One region of the Kitasatospora sp. NPDC057542 genome, then DNA from elsewhere that is predicted to be linked to it. Evidence: riboswitches for the same ligand, from Rfam matches in the RefSeq annotation. Region 1 holds a riboswitch; each other region holds the start of a gene.

The links. Region 1 has a riboswitch for cobalamin ahead of ACFU7Y_RS14665 (ribonucleoside-diphosphate reductase subunit alpha). Riboswitches for the same ligand answer to the same signal wherever they lie in the genome.
Region 2: linked by a shared signal. The riboswitch ahead of ACFU7Y_RS37805 (prenyltransferase/squalene oxidase repeat-containing protein) and the one ahead of ACFU7Y_RS14665 (ribonucleoside-diphosphate reductase subunit alpha) in region 1 are both predicted to bind cobalamin.
Region 3: linked by a shared signal. The riboswitch ahead of metE (5-methyltetrahydropteroyltriglutamate--homocysteine S-methyltransferase) and the one ahead of ACFU7Y_RS14665 (ribonucleoside-diphosphate reductase subunit alpha) in region 1 are both predicted to bind cobalamin.

Annotation. Positions count from the first base shown of each region.
Region 1 covers NZ_JBHVFE010000093.1:9,989-14,023, forward strand. The annotation lists gene ACFU7Y_RS14655 (glycoside hydrolase family 26 protein) at 1-374, shown strand, start outside; gene ACFU7Y_RS14660 (glycosyltransferase family 39 protein) at 374-2,053, shown strand; cobalamin riboswitch at 2,100-2,258, shown strand; gene ACFU7Y_RS14665 (ribonucleoside-diphosphate reductase subunit alpha) at 2,426-4,035, shown strand, end outside.
Region 2 covers NZ_JBHVFE010000500.1:2,330-6,364, reverse strand. The annotation lists partial or broken gene ACFU7Y_RS37810 (hypothetical protein) at 1-466, opposite strand, end outside; gene ACFU7Y_RS37805 (prenyltransferase/squalene oxidase repeat-containing protein) at 496-1,572, opposite strand; cobalamin riboswitch at 1,671-1,819, opposite strand; gene cobF (precorrin-6A synthase (deacetylating)) at 1,930-2,688, shown strand; gene ACFU7Y_RS37795 (LysR family transcriptional regulator) at 3,141-4,035, opposite strand, start outside.
Region 3 covers NZ_JBHVFE010000209.1:512-4,546, reverse strand. The annotation lists gene metE (5-methyltetrahydropteroyltriglutamate--homocysteine S-methyltransferase) at 1-2,162, opposite strand, end outside; cobalamin riboswitch at 2,325-2,547, opposite strand; gene ACFU7Y_RS24520 (hypothetical protein) at 2,629-2,946, opposite strand; gene ACFU7Y_RS24515 (ECF transporter S component) at 2,964-3,812, opposite strand; partial or broken gene ACFU7Y_RS24510 (ATP-binding cassette domain-containing protein) at 3,809-4,035, opposite strand, start outside.

The DNA.
Region 1 (4,035 bases):
CACCCAACACCCGCCTGGCGCCGTACTACCCCGGCGACACCTACGTCGACTGGGCCGGCATGACCGGCTACTTCACCCGCACCGGGCCGAAGACCTTCGACGCCCTCTACGGGCCGACCATGGCCGAGATCCGCACCTTCTCCAACAAGCCCTTCTTCATCAGCGAGACCGCCTCCGAGCAGGGCAAGCGCCAGCACGCGGACATCGACCAGCTGTTCTCCGGGCTGGAGGCGCACGACGACATCGTCGGCTTCGTCTGGTTCAACATCGTCAAGCGGGCGGACTGGCGGGTCGAGGCCGTCCCGGACACCCTCGCCGCGTTCAAGCAGCGCGTGTCCGACCCCCGTTACGGCTTCGACATCCGGAACCCCTGATGAGCACTGAATCCGACTTCCCTCCCGTCCCGCACGGCCGCTCCGCCCAGGACCGCCCCGCCCACGGTCCGACCGCCGAACCGGACCCCGACCCCGCCGGGCCCCGCACGGCCGTGGCGGTGGACAACCCCGACGGCGTCGAGCTGGCCCCGTACACCATCCCGCGGGTCCCCGCGATCGGCTGGGACCCGGGCCCCAGCCCCCGCCGCCGCTGGATCGCCCGCGGCCTGCTGGGCGCCGTCCTGACCGTCCAGGCCGCGCTCTCGCTGCGCCTGCTGGCCGCCGCGCACCCCGACGAGGCCGCCGCCATGGTCTCCGGGCGCCAGCAGCTGGCCCACCTGCTGCACGGCACCCCGGTCACCACCGACCTCGTCGACCGGGTGCACGGCTCGCCCTGGCTCTACCCGCCGCTGGCCGGCGCCGCCGCCGACGCCAACGGCATCTGGGGCACCCGGCTGCTCAGCCTCGGCTTCGCGCTGCTCACCACGGTGCTGCTGTACTCGCTGACCAGGCGGCTGTTCAACGAGCGGGTCGCCATCTGCGCCATAGCCGTGTACGCCGTCCTCCAGTCCACCGTCGTGGTCGGCTTCTACGCCGCGCCCGAGTCCCTCGCCGTACTACTGGTCGCCCTCGCGGCCTGGACCACGGTGTTCACCGCCCGCCGCCACCCGGCCCTGGCCCTGCTCGCCGCCCCACCCACGGCACTGGCCTGCGCCGTGGCCTACTCCGCGGCCTTCGCCGTCCCCGCGCTGGTCGCCCTCGCCTTCGCCTGCGCCCGGCCGTACCACCGGGCCGGGCCGGCCGCCGTGCGCGCGCTGCTGGCGGCCCTCGGCACCCTCGTCCTGCTGCTCCCGTTCGGCACCCTGGGCAAGGTCGCCGGGTGGTCGCCCTCGCACGGCAACGCCCCCGGCTCTGCCGGCTCGATCCTGCTCGGCACGCTCCAGTGGGCCGGTCTGTTCACCGTCCTCGCGGTGGCCGGCACCATCGCCTACGCGCGCCGCGAGCAGATGAACGAGCACGACGCGCCGGAGAAGGACGCCGTCCCCACCTCCCGGAGCCGGCGCGCCCTGCTCGGGGCCACCCTGACCGTCACCGCCCTGCTGATCCCCGCCGCCCACCTGTGGACCGGCACCTCCGGCGCGCTGTTCCGCCACCTCGGCTACGGCATGCTGCTCGCCGCCCCGCTCGCCGGGGTCGGCCTGACCCGGCTGGTCGGTGCCCACTTCCGCCATCCCCAGCTCGGCATCCTGGTGTGGGTCGCCCTGCTCGCCCTCGGCCTGGAGCAGTCCGCCCTGCGCTACCAGAACGGGCCCGACTCCGGCCGTCTGCTGGCCGTCCTGCGGGCCCACACGCAGCCCCAGGGCCGCTACCTCACCGAGGTCGACGGACTCGCCGAGTACTACCTCGGCAGCGTCTCCAAGCCCGAGCAGTGGGTCTCCGCGCGCACCGGCACGGAGTACCGCGACGGGGCCGGGGTCCAGCATCACGGCGACGACGGCAGCGCGGCCGCGATCCGGGACGGCTGGTTCACGATGGTCGTCCTCGACAGCACCGCGCCGAGGGCCACCGACCGGGCCCTGAGCGAGGCCCTGACCGCCGCCGGGCACTACCGGCTGGTCGCCCAGTTCACGTCGCCGACCGGCGATTCGAGTACGTACAAGGTCTATCTCAAGCACTGACCGGCCGCCCGGCCCACGCACATCTGCGACACGACAGGCACAACATATGGTGCCGCCGCAGTCTGGCGGCACTACATGTATGCTCACTCCTGCTGTCGATGCAGGGGAACCCGGTGCGAATCCGGGACTGCCCCGCAGCGGTGTGCGGGCGGCTCCAGCAGCCGTCCCGCGAGTCCGATTACCTGCCGGACAGCGTGCGCCACGGCCCTCCCGCAGAGGCCGCGCCGGCACCAGCAGTACCCCTCCGGGCCTCGCGGGCGGGCCGGGGAGTAACCGTCGCGCGACGCCGTCTGCGTTCGCGCCGTGCTCCCCTGCCCAGATCGGCCCGGTACCCCCGATCACCGCCGCCGATCGCCGCCAGGAGAGAGCGCCTTGACCATCGCCGCCTCAGCCACCCTGCCCGCCCAGGGCTCCGGTACCGCCTTCACCGACCCGACGGTCTCCGACCCCGGCGGCGCCCTGCTGCGGCTGCTCACCGACCGCAGCACCGACCTCACCGAGGTGGACCCCGGCCATGTCGCCGCCGCCGCGCTGCGCGGCCGCCACGCCGGCTCGGACTTCGCCGAGCTGCGCGGGCTGGCCGTGGACGCCGCCGCGTCGATGATCGCCGAGGACCCCCAGTACTCGAAGCTGGCCGCCCGCCTGCTCGCGCTGGAGATCGTCGACGAGGCGACCAGCCAGGGCTCGGTGTCCTTCTCCGCCTCGATCGCCGTCGGCCACGCCGAGGGCCTGATCGGCGACACCACCGCGGCCTTCGTCGCCAAGCACGCCGCCGCCCTTAACGGGCTGATCGACGCCGCGGGCGACGACCGCTTCGAGTACTTCGGCCTGCGCACCGTGCAGTCCCGCTACCTGCTGCGCCACCCGATCACCCGCAAGGTGATCGAGACCCCGCAGCACTTCCTGCTCCGCGTCGCCTGTGGCCTGGCGGTCGGCGACAGCGAGCAGTCGGTGCGCGAGGTGGCCGAGCTGTACGGCCTGATGAGCCGCCTGGAGTACCTGACCTCCTCGCCGACGCTCTTCAACTCCGGCACCCGCCACCCGCAGATGTCGAGCTGCTACCTGCTCGACTCCCCGCTGGACAACCTGGACTCGATCTACAACCGCTACGCGCAGATCGCCCGGCTGTCCAAGCACGCCGGCGGCATCGGCCTGTCCTACTCGCGCATCCGCTCGCGCGGCAGCCTGATCCGCGGCACCAACGGCAAGTCCAACGGCATCGTGCCGTTCCTGCGCACCCTCGACTCCTCCGTCGCCGCCGTCAACCAGGGCGGCCGCCGCAAGGGCGCGGCGTGCGTCTACCTGGAGACCTGGCACGCCGACATCGAGGAGTTCCTGGAGCTCCGCGACAACACCGGCGAGGAGGCGCGCCGCACCCACAACCTCAACCTGGCGCACTGGATCCCGGACGAGTTCATGCGCCGGGTCAACGCCAACGAGGACTGGTCGCTGTTCTCCCCGGCCGACGTGCCGGAGCTGGTCGACCTGTGGGGCGCCGACTTCGACGAGGCGTACCGCAAGGCCGAGCTGGCCGGCAAGGCCGTCCGCACCATCCCGGCGCAGACCCTGTACGCCCGCATGATGCGCACCCTCGCGCAGACCGGCAACGGCTGGATGACCTTCAAGGACGCCTCCAACCGCGCCGCCAACCAGACCGCTCTGCCGGGCCGCACCGTGCACTCCTCCAACCTGTGCACGGAGATCCTGGAGGTCACGGACGACTCCGAGACCGCCGTCTGCAACCTGGGCTCGGTCAACCTCGGCGCCCACGTGGCCGCCGGGGCCTGCGCCGACGACCTGCTCGGCGCCATGGACTGGGAGCGGCTGGACGCCACCGTGCGCACCGCCGTCACCTTCCTCGACCGCGTGGTGGACATCAACTTCTACCCGACCACCGAGGCCGGGACGTCCAACTCCCGCTGGCGGCCGGTCGGCCTGGGCGTGATGGGCCTCCAGGACGTCTTCTTCAAGCTGCGGCTCGA
Region 2 (4,035 bases), on a different contig from region 1:
TGCCCGGCTGCGCGCCGGCACCGAAGGACCAGCCCTCGACGTCGCCGGGTGCCGGGTTGTAGCTGCCCGCGCCCAGGCTGCTGTACGACCAGGGGCCGCCGTGCTGGGCGTGCCAGTACGACCAGTAGGCGCTGCCGGTCGGGTTGGTGCAGGTCGTCGGCAGGGCGTTGATGGTGCAGACGAAGCCCGGGTAGCGCGGGTGGAAGGCGTACGAGAATCCGGCGCCGGTCAGCGCGGCCAGGCCACTGGCCGGGTCGCCGAGCGCGCAGCCGGTCTGGATGCCGCCGCCGACGGCGGTGAAGTCGACCACGACGGTGACTCCGGTGGTGCCGGTGCAGGCGGCCGCCTGCGCCTGCGGGGCCTGGACGGCGCAGACGCCGAGCAGTCCGGCGGTGAGGGCCGCCGCGGCGGCGATCGACCCGAGCGTACGGCGGGCCGGGCGGACCGCGGTGAGAGTGTCGGTCATCGGTGAAATCCTCCTGGTGTCAGGCTCGTTCAGCGCGCGACCGGGGCCGGGCAGGCCAGGGTCGGGGCATCGGGGCGGGCCCCGGAAGCGGAGAGGGTGGCCAGCGGGGTGCCCGCGAGGCCGAGGACGGCCTGCGCGGTGGCCCGGGCGCCGTTGCCCGCGTTGAAGCCGGACGCGTCATAGGCGACGGCTCCGCGGACCGCCGGGTCGGCGGAGCAGCCCTGCTGGAACGTGACCAACCGGCTCCAGCCCTTGAGGCCGGCGACGAGGCGCCCGCCGGAGAGCAGCGCCTGGGTGGCCAGGCCGGTGGTGTTGGCATTGGAGGCGCTCGCCCCGGCCGCCGCGAACCCGCCGTCGGTGTTCTGGTGGGCGGTGAGCCAGCCCAGGCCCGTGTTCGCCTTGGCGGCGCGACCGGTGGCGGCGAGGGCCTGGACGGCGAGTGCGGTGGCGTCGGGGTCACTGGTGCAGGTGGCCTGGCCGAAGGAGACCGGGAAGCCGCCGTCCGCGCACTGGCTGTTCGCGAGGAAGTCGACAGCCGCCGCCGGAGCGTCACCGGGTGTGCGGTGCAGGGCGATCACGGCGAGGGACTGGCCGAAGGCGTTGCTGTAGTCGCCCCACTGGGAGCGGTCGGAGAAACGGCCCTCGGCGGTCTGCAGCGAGCGCAGGCGGGCCGGCAGGTCGACGCCGCCGAAGGCCGTCGGGCTCCCACCGCGGACCTCGACGGCGAGCAGCAGCTTGGCGGTCGCGCCCGCGTAGGCCTCGGTGGTGCCGTCGCCGAGGTAGCCACTGATGATCTCGGGCTTCGCCAGCCAGGCGGTGGCCTTCGCGGCGGCCTCGTCGGAGCTGTGCGAGGCGGCGAAGGCCAGCACGGCGTCCACGGTCAGGCCCTGGTCGGGGTAGGCGGTCCCGTTGAAGACGGACTCGAAGTGGTCGCCGTCCACGAGCTGGCGGGCCAGCCAGCCGCCCGCGGCGGCGTCGGGGCGGACCGTCGGGGACGAGGTCGCGGCGGCGGGCGCGGCGTGGGCGGCGGTGGCCGCCGGGAGCGCGGTGGCGAGTGCGAGGGCGGGTATCGCGAGCAGACCGAGAGTGCGGCGGAGCGCGGGCATGGGTGCCTTTCCGGGCCTGGACGCAGGGGCCCGGAGGACGTCGGCGACACGCCGGGCAGCCCTCGGAGCTCCGGCCCGCAGACCACGACGGGAGGAGGGGACGACACACCTCCGCCGACGGGTAATCGGGCTCGCCGCCGACGTGGAGCCGGAGGCCTACCGTTGCGGGTCAGCGCCGGATTCGGACCGGACTTCCCCCATCGGCGGAGTCGCTACTTGACGGCCCATCATGGCGAAACGGAAAAGATCCGGTCAAGGGTTCGTGCGTCACGTCACGGTGGTCCATACCCGGCTTCGCGACGCGCTCCTCCCGGCTGCCGGCGTGATCAGGGTGTCTCGGACGGCAGAATGCCTCTCATGCGGCACATCTTCGTCATCGGCATCGGCGCGGGCGACCCCGACCACCTCACCCTGCAGGCGGTCAAGGCACTCGCCCGCACGGATGTCTTCTTCATCCTCGACAAGAGCGAGGAACGGCAGGACCTGATCCGGCTGCGTCGCCGGATCCTGGCCGAGCACGGGCGGCCCGGGCACCGGCTCGTCGAAGCGCCGGACGCGGAGCGGGACCGCACCACCCCGGCATACGCGACCGCCGTGGACGACTGGCGCGTCCGCCGCGCCGACCTGGTCGAGCAGCTGGCCGTCGAGCACCTCGGTGAGGGCGAGACGGGCGCGTTCCTGGTCTGGGGGGATCCGAGCCTCTACGACAGTGTCATCGCCGTGGTGGACGACGTACGGGCCCGCGGCACGGTCGCGTTCGACTACGAGGTGATCCCGGGCATCAGCAGTGTGTCCGCGCTCGCCGCCCGCCACCGCACCACGCTGACCCGGGTCGGCCGCCCGGTACAGATCACCACCGGCCGCCGCCTGGCCGAGGGGTTCCCCGAGGACGTGGACGACGTGGTGGTGATGCTCGACGGCCGGGCCGCCTTCAGCGGGATCGACCCCGAGGGGCTGGAGATCCACTACGGCGCCTACCTCGGCACTCCCGACGAGATCCTGGTCGCCGGCCCGCTGGCCGAAGCCGCCCCGCGGATCCGCGAACTGCGCGAGTCGGCGCGCGAGCGCAAGGGCTGGATCATGGACACCTACCTTCTGCGGCGATCGGCTGACTGACCGGCGTGCGCCGCCCCGGAAGCGGGGCGGCGCGGCGCGTCAGCGGTTCCGGAACGTACACGTCGTCCGCCGGTCGGAGCGGGGCTCCGGGCCGCTGCTGCCCGCCGGGCGGGCCTTGGTCGGACCGCACGTCCTGGAGGTTCCCGTGCACACCACTCCCGCACCGGGTGCCAGCGGTCCGATCGTCACCGGCACGGACGGATCGGAGCCCTCCCGCAGGGCTGCGGCCTTCGTGTGCCTCACCGAAGCCACACCTCGTACGGGCACTCGCTCTTGCCGAAGGCCCGTTGGTCAGGCGCCCTGGCGGCGGGTGCGGCACTGCTTCTCGCCGGGTCCGGCTCCGCCGGCGCCGTCACCGGCACGTCCGGCGGGCCGGTCCCGGGTGTCCCGCGGACCGTCGAACTGGACGCGTCACCCGCCTCGGTGGCGGTCAGCCCGGACGGGCGCAAGGCCTACGTCGCGGTGAAGGACAGCATCAAGGGCGCGTCGTTCGACCGTCCGTCCCGGCCCGCCACGGATTCGGAGGCCGCGACGAAGGCCCGCACGAGGGGCCGGTCGTCTCCTCGGCGGGTGGCCAGGAAGACCCGGCTCATGGCGGACGGCCCGTCGAGTTCGAGGCGCCGGGCGCCCGCGGGGAGCAGCGTGGTGACGCTGTGGGGGGCAATGGTGACGCCCAGGCCCGCGGCGACGAGCATGATGACGGTGTGCCAGTTCGAGCACTCCTGTACGACCCGGACGTCGTTGCCGGTGTCCCGGATCGGCTGGGTGTTCACGTCGAACGCGCGGGCTCCCGCCGAGCGCGGGAACAGGATCAGGGGGTCGGTGGCCAGCGCCGCCGCTTCCACCCGGTCTCCCTCCGCGGCGGGGTGGTCGGCGGGGACGACCGCGACGAACCGTTCCGTCGTCAGGAGGGCGAGGTCGATGTCGTCGCGTTCCTCGGCATCACGGACGATCCCGATGTCGGCCGTGCCGCGTTCCAGGGCCGTCAGGACGTCGACGGTGAAGCCGTCGTGCAGCCTGACCTGGACGTCCGGGCGGCGGAGGGAGAAGGCCCGGAGCCGTTCGCTGACGATCGCGGCGGCGGAGGTGATGAAGGCGACGTCCAGGCGGCCGGCCTCGCCGCGGCCGACCCGGCCGGCCTCGTCCAGATCGGCGGCCAGCCGGCCCAGGAGGTCCCTCGCCCGCGGCCGGAACGTCATCCCGGCGTCCGTGAGGCGCACGCTCCGGGACGTCCGCCGGAACAGCTCGACGCCGACGATCTTCTCCAGCTGCCTGATCTGCTGGGACAGGGCCGGCTGGGCGATGTGCAGCCGGCGGGCGGCGCGGCCGAAGTGCAATTCCTCGGCC
Region 3 (4,035 bases), on a different contig from region 1:
AGTTCCACGGCCTCCTCGGTGCTCGGCACCCGCGGCGAGTGGATGTCCCACACACCGGGGCCGACCTCGCGCGGGTAGCCCGCCTCGGCGAGTTCGTCGGCCACCTCCATGTGGGAGCGGGTGGCCTCCAGGGAGATGACGTCCGCGTCGAGTTCGTCGATCGCCGTCATGATCGCGCCGAACTCGGCGTAGCACATGTGGGTGTGGATCTGGGTGTCGGCCCGCACCCCCGAAGTGGCCAGCCGGAACGCCTCGGTGGCCCACGCCAGGTACGCCGGGCGGTCGGCGGCCCGCAGCGGCAGGGTCTCGCGCAGGGCCGGCTCGTCGACCTGGACGACCGCCGCGCCCGCCGCCTCCAGGTCGGTGACCTCGTCGCGCAGGGCGAGGGCGACCTGGCGGGCGGTGTCGCCGAGCGGCTGGTCGTCGCGGACGAAGGACCAGGCGAGCATGGTGACCGGACCGGTGAGCATGCCCTTGACCGGCCGGCCGGTCAGGCCCTGGGCGTAGCGGAACCAGTCGACGGTCATCGGGTGCGGCCGGGAGATGTCCCCGGCGAGGACCGGCGGGCGCACGTACCGGCTGCCGTAGGACTGCACCCAGCCGTGCCGGGTGGCGAGGTAGCCGGTGAGCTGCTCGGCGAAGTACTGGACCATGTCGTTGCGCTCGGGCTCGCCGTGCACCAGGACGTCCAGTCCGGCCTTCTCCTGGTACGCGATGACCTCGCGGATCTCGGCCTCCATCCGCTCCCGGTAGGCGGCGTCATCGATCCGCCCGGCCGTCAGATCGGCGCGGGAGAGGCGCAGTTCGGTGGTCTGTGGGAAGGATCCGATGGTGGTGGTCGGCAGCAGCGGCAGGCCGAGCCGGGCGCGCTGGGCCTCGGCCCGCTCCGGGTAGGCCTGGGCGCGGCGGGTGTCGTCGGCGGTGACGGCGGCGGTGCGGGCACGGACGGCGGGGTCGTGGGTGATCGGGGAGGTGGCGCGGGAGGCGAGGTCGGCACGGTTGGCGGCGAGTTCGGCGGTGATCGCGCCGGTGCCCTCGTGCAGACCGCGGGCGAGCAGCGCCGCCTCGGCGGCCTTCTGCTTGGCGAACGCGAGCCAGCGGGCGATCTGCGGGTCGATGTCGCGTTCGAGGGTTGCGTCGATCGGCACGTGCAGCAGAGAGCAGGAGGGCGCGACGTCGACCCGGTCGGCGAGTCCGAGCAGGGTGGCCAGGGTGGAGAGCGACTTCTCCACGTCGTTGATCCAGATGTTGCGGCCGTCGATCACTCCGGCGACCAGCCGTTTGCCGGGCAGCCCGCCCACCGCGGCGAGGTCGTCCAGGTTGGCGGCGGCCGGGCCGGTGAAGTCCAGCGCCAAGCCTTCGACCGGAGCCTTCGCCAGCACCGCCAGCGCCTCGCCGAGCTGGTCGAAGTAGCTGGCGACCAGCAGCTTGGGCCGGTCGGTGAGGGCGCCCAGCTCGCGGTAGGCGCGGGCGGCGGCGTTCAGCTCGGCCGGGGTGCGGTCCTGGACCAGCGCGGGCTCGTCCAACTGCACCCACTCGGCCCCCGCGTCCTTCAGCGCCGCGAGCAGCTGCGCGTAGACCGGCAGCAGCCGGTCCAGGAGGGTGATCGGCTGGAATTCGGCGGCCACCCCGGGCGCCGGCTTCGCCAGCAGCAGGTAGGTCACCGGCCCGACCAGCACCGGCCTGGCGTCATGGCCAAGCGCGAGGGCCTCCTTGAGCTCGCCGACGGCCTTGGCCGGGTTCGCGGCGAAGGCGGAGTCCGGGCCCAGCTCCGGGACGAGGTAGTGGTAGTTGGTGTCGAACCACTTGGTCATCTCCAGCGGTGCGACGTCCTGGGTGCCGCGCGCCATGGCGAAGTAGCCGTCCAGCGCGTCGACTTCGACTGCCTCCCGGTGCCTGGGCGGGATCGCGCCGACGGCGACGGTGGTGTCCAGCACGTGGTCGTAGAGCGAGAAGTCCCCGGTCGGGACCTCCTCGATGCCGGAGTCGGCGAGCTGCTGCCAGTTCCCGCGGCGCAGGTCGGCGGCGGTGGCCAGCAGGGCGTCGGCGGTGACCGTGCCCTTCCAGTACCCCTCGACGGCCTTCTTGAGCTCCCGACCCCGGCCCTGGCGGGGGTAGCCGTACACGGTCGCGATTGCCGCGGCTGCGGACTTCGTAGTCAAGGGACTCTCCTTCGCGAGTCTGTCTCCTCAAGTACCCGGGGACGGGGCGAGGGCGCGAAGGGATGACGAACCGGGCGGCGGCCGTCACGGAACGTACGGGCCTGATCTGCCTGGTATGGTCGCCGACCCGCCCACGAGGTCACCGGATAGCCGCACGCAGGTCGTCTGCGTACGGGCAGTGGCAGGTCTTCGGACTCGCGGGCACGCCCACCCCATGAAAGGCGGACACCTACTGGCCGTCGCTTCCCAGACCCTCCCGGGCCCAGTGCATATGACGGCGGTTGTTCCCACTCACCGCTGCGGGGCAGTCCCGGATTCCCACCGGGTTCCCTCTTACGACGCGCCTGCCTGGCGGACAGGGCGAACCGGCTGCCTGATCAGCTTATGCGCAAACAGTTGGGACTGACGCGGAGATCGTGGAACATGTCCGCATGATGAGACCCCATCGCGGCCCGCGGGCCGACGGTCAGGTTCGCGGCGAGGTGCCCGGCGTGCGTGGCAGGGCAGCGCGAATGTCCGCGATCAGTTGGGGCACGCCGCGACCCGGGCCCAACTGACCCTCCAGTCGCTCGATCTGGTCGGCGGGAATGCTCGCCAGCACCCGTTGGGCTTCACCCAACAGCTGCCGTCCCCGGCGGAGGTCGAGCTTCATCCCGGCGACCTGCGCCTGCGCCCCGCCCAGCTGGCGGCGTGCGGATTCCAGTCCGGCGTGCTGTTCCGGGGTCAGGACGACGACGTCGACCCCGTTCAGCGTCATCGTCCGGTGCTTCGCAGGCTTGGGCACGATGGTGACCTTTCGGTTCAGGAGTGCGCCTGCCCCGTGGGCTGAGCGACGGTTTGCGGCCCCAGCGTGACATCCGGACCGTGATGGGCCTCGAAATGCACTGTGGGCTCGAAGTTGGCGCGGCGGGCCGCTCGGCGGAAGACGGTCAGGACGGCCGGCCCGACGACGAGCACGGCGGTCAGGGTGGTGACGGCTCGGCCGGTGTCCCAGCCGAGCGAAGTGGCGAGGTCGAAGAGCAGGTAGCGATGCCACTGCTCGGTGAAGGGCAGGCCGGGGAGGTAGGCGATGGAGCTGTTCGGGTCGGTCGAGAACGGCCAGAAGGACAGGTTCAGCAGGAAGCCGAAAAGGTAGCCGGAGAAGGCCCCGTACACGGCCAGCATCGGCACTTCCCAGCCCCGCCGGGCCTTCGGCAGCAGCCCGGCGAGCATGCCGACGAAGGCGCAGCCGAACATCTGGTAAGGCATCCAGGGGCCGACTCCGCCGGTGAGCAGGGCTGAGGCGAACAGCGAGGTGCAGCCGAGGGTGAAGCCGAAGCCGGGGCCGAAGACGCGGCCCGCCAGGACGAGGGTGAAGAAGACCGTCTCCACTCCGGCGGTCCCGGCGCCGAGGGGCCGGAGTCCGGCGTTGACGGCCGAAAGCACGCCGAGCATGGCGAGGGCCTTGGCGTCGATGCCGCCGGCCGAGATCTCGGCGATGACGACGGCGAGTACCAGGACGAGCAGCGCTCCGAAGATCAGCGGCGGGGCGTAGTTGGAGCCGAACTTTCCGGGGGCGACGACGAACGGCCAGGTGAAGGCGACCAGGCCGATGAAGGCGGCCAGGGCGACGACGACGCGGGCCCGGCCGGGGATCCGGACGGCGGTCATCGGGTGGCCTCCGCCGTTTCCAGGGCCGCCCCGACCTGCCGTGCCGTCAGATAGGCGAGTGGGGCGAGGATCTTGGCGGTCTGCGGGGCGAAGGTCGGCGAGGCGACGATGACCTCGGCGGTGGGGCCGTCGGCGACGATCTCGCCCTCGGCCATCACCACGACGCGGTCGGCGGCAGAGGCGACGAACTCGACGTCGTGGGTCGAGACGACGACCGTACGGC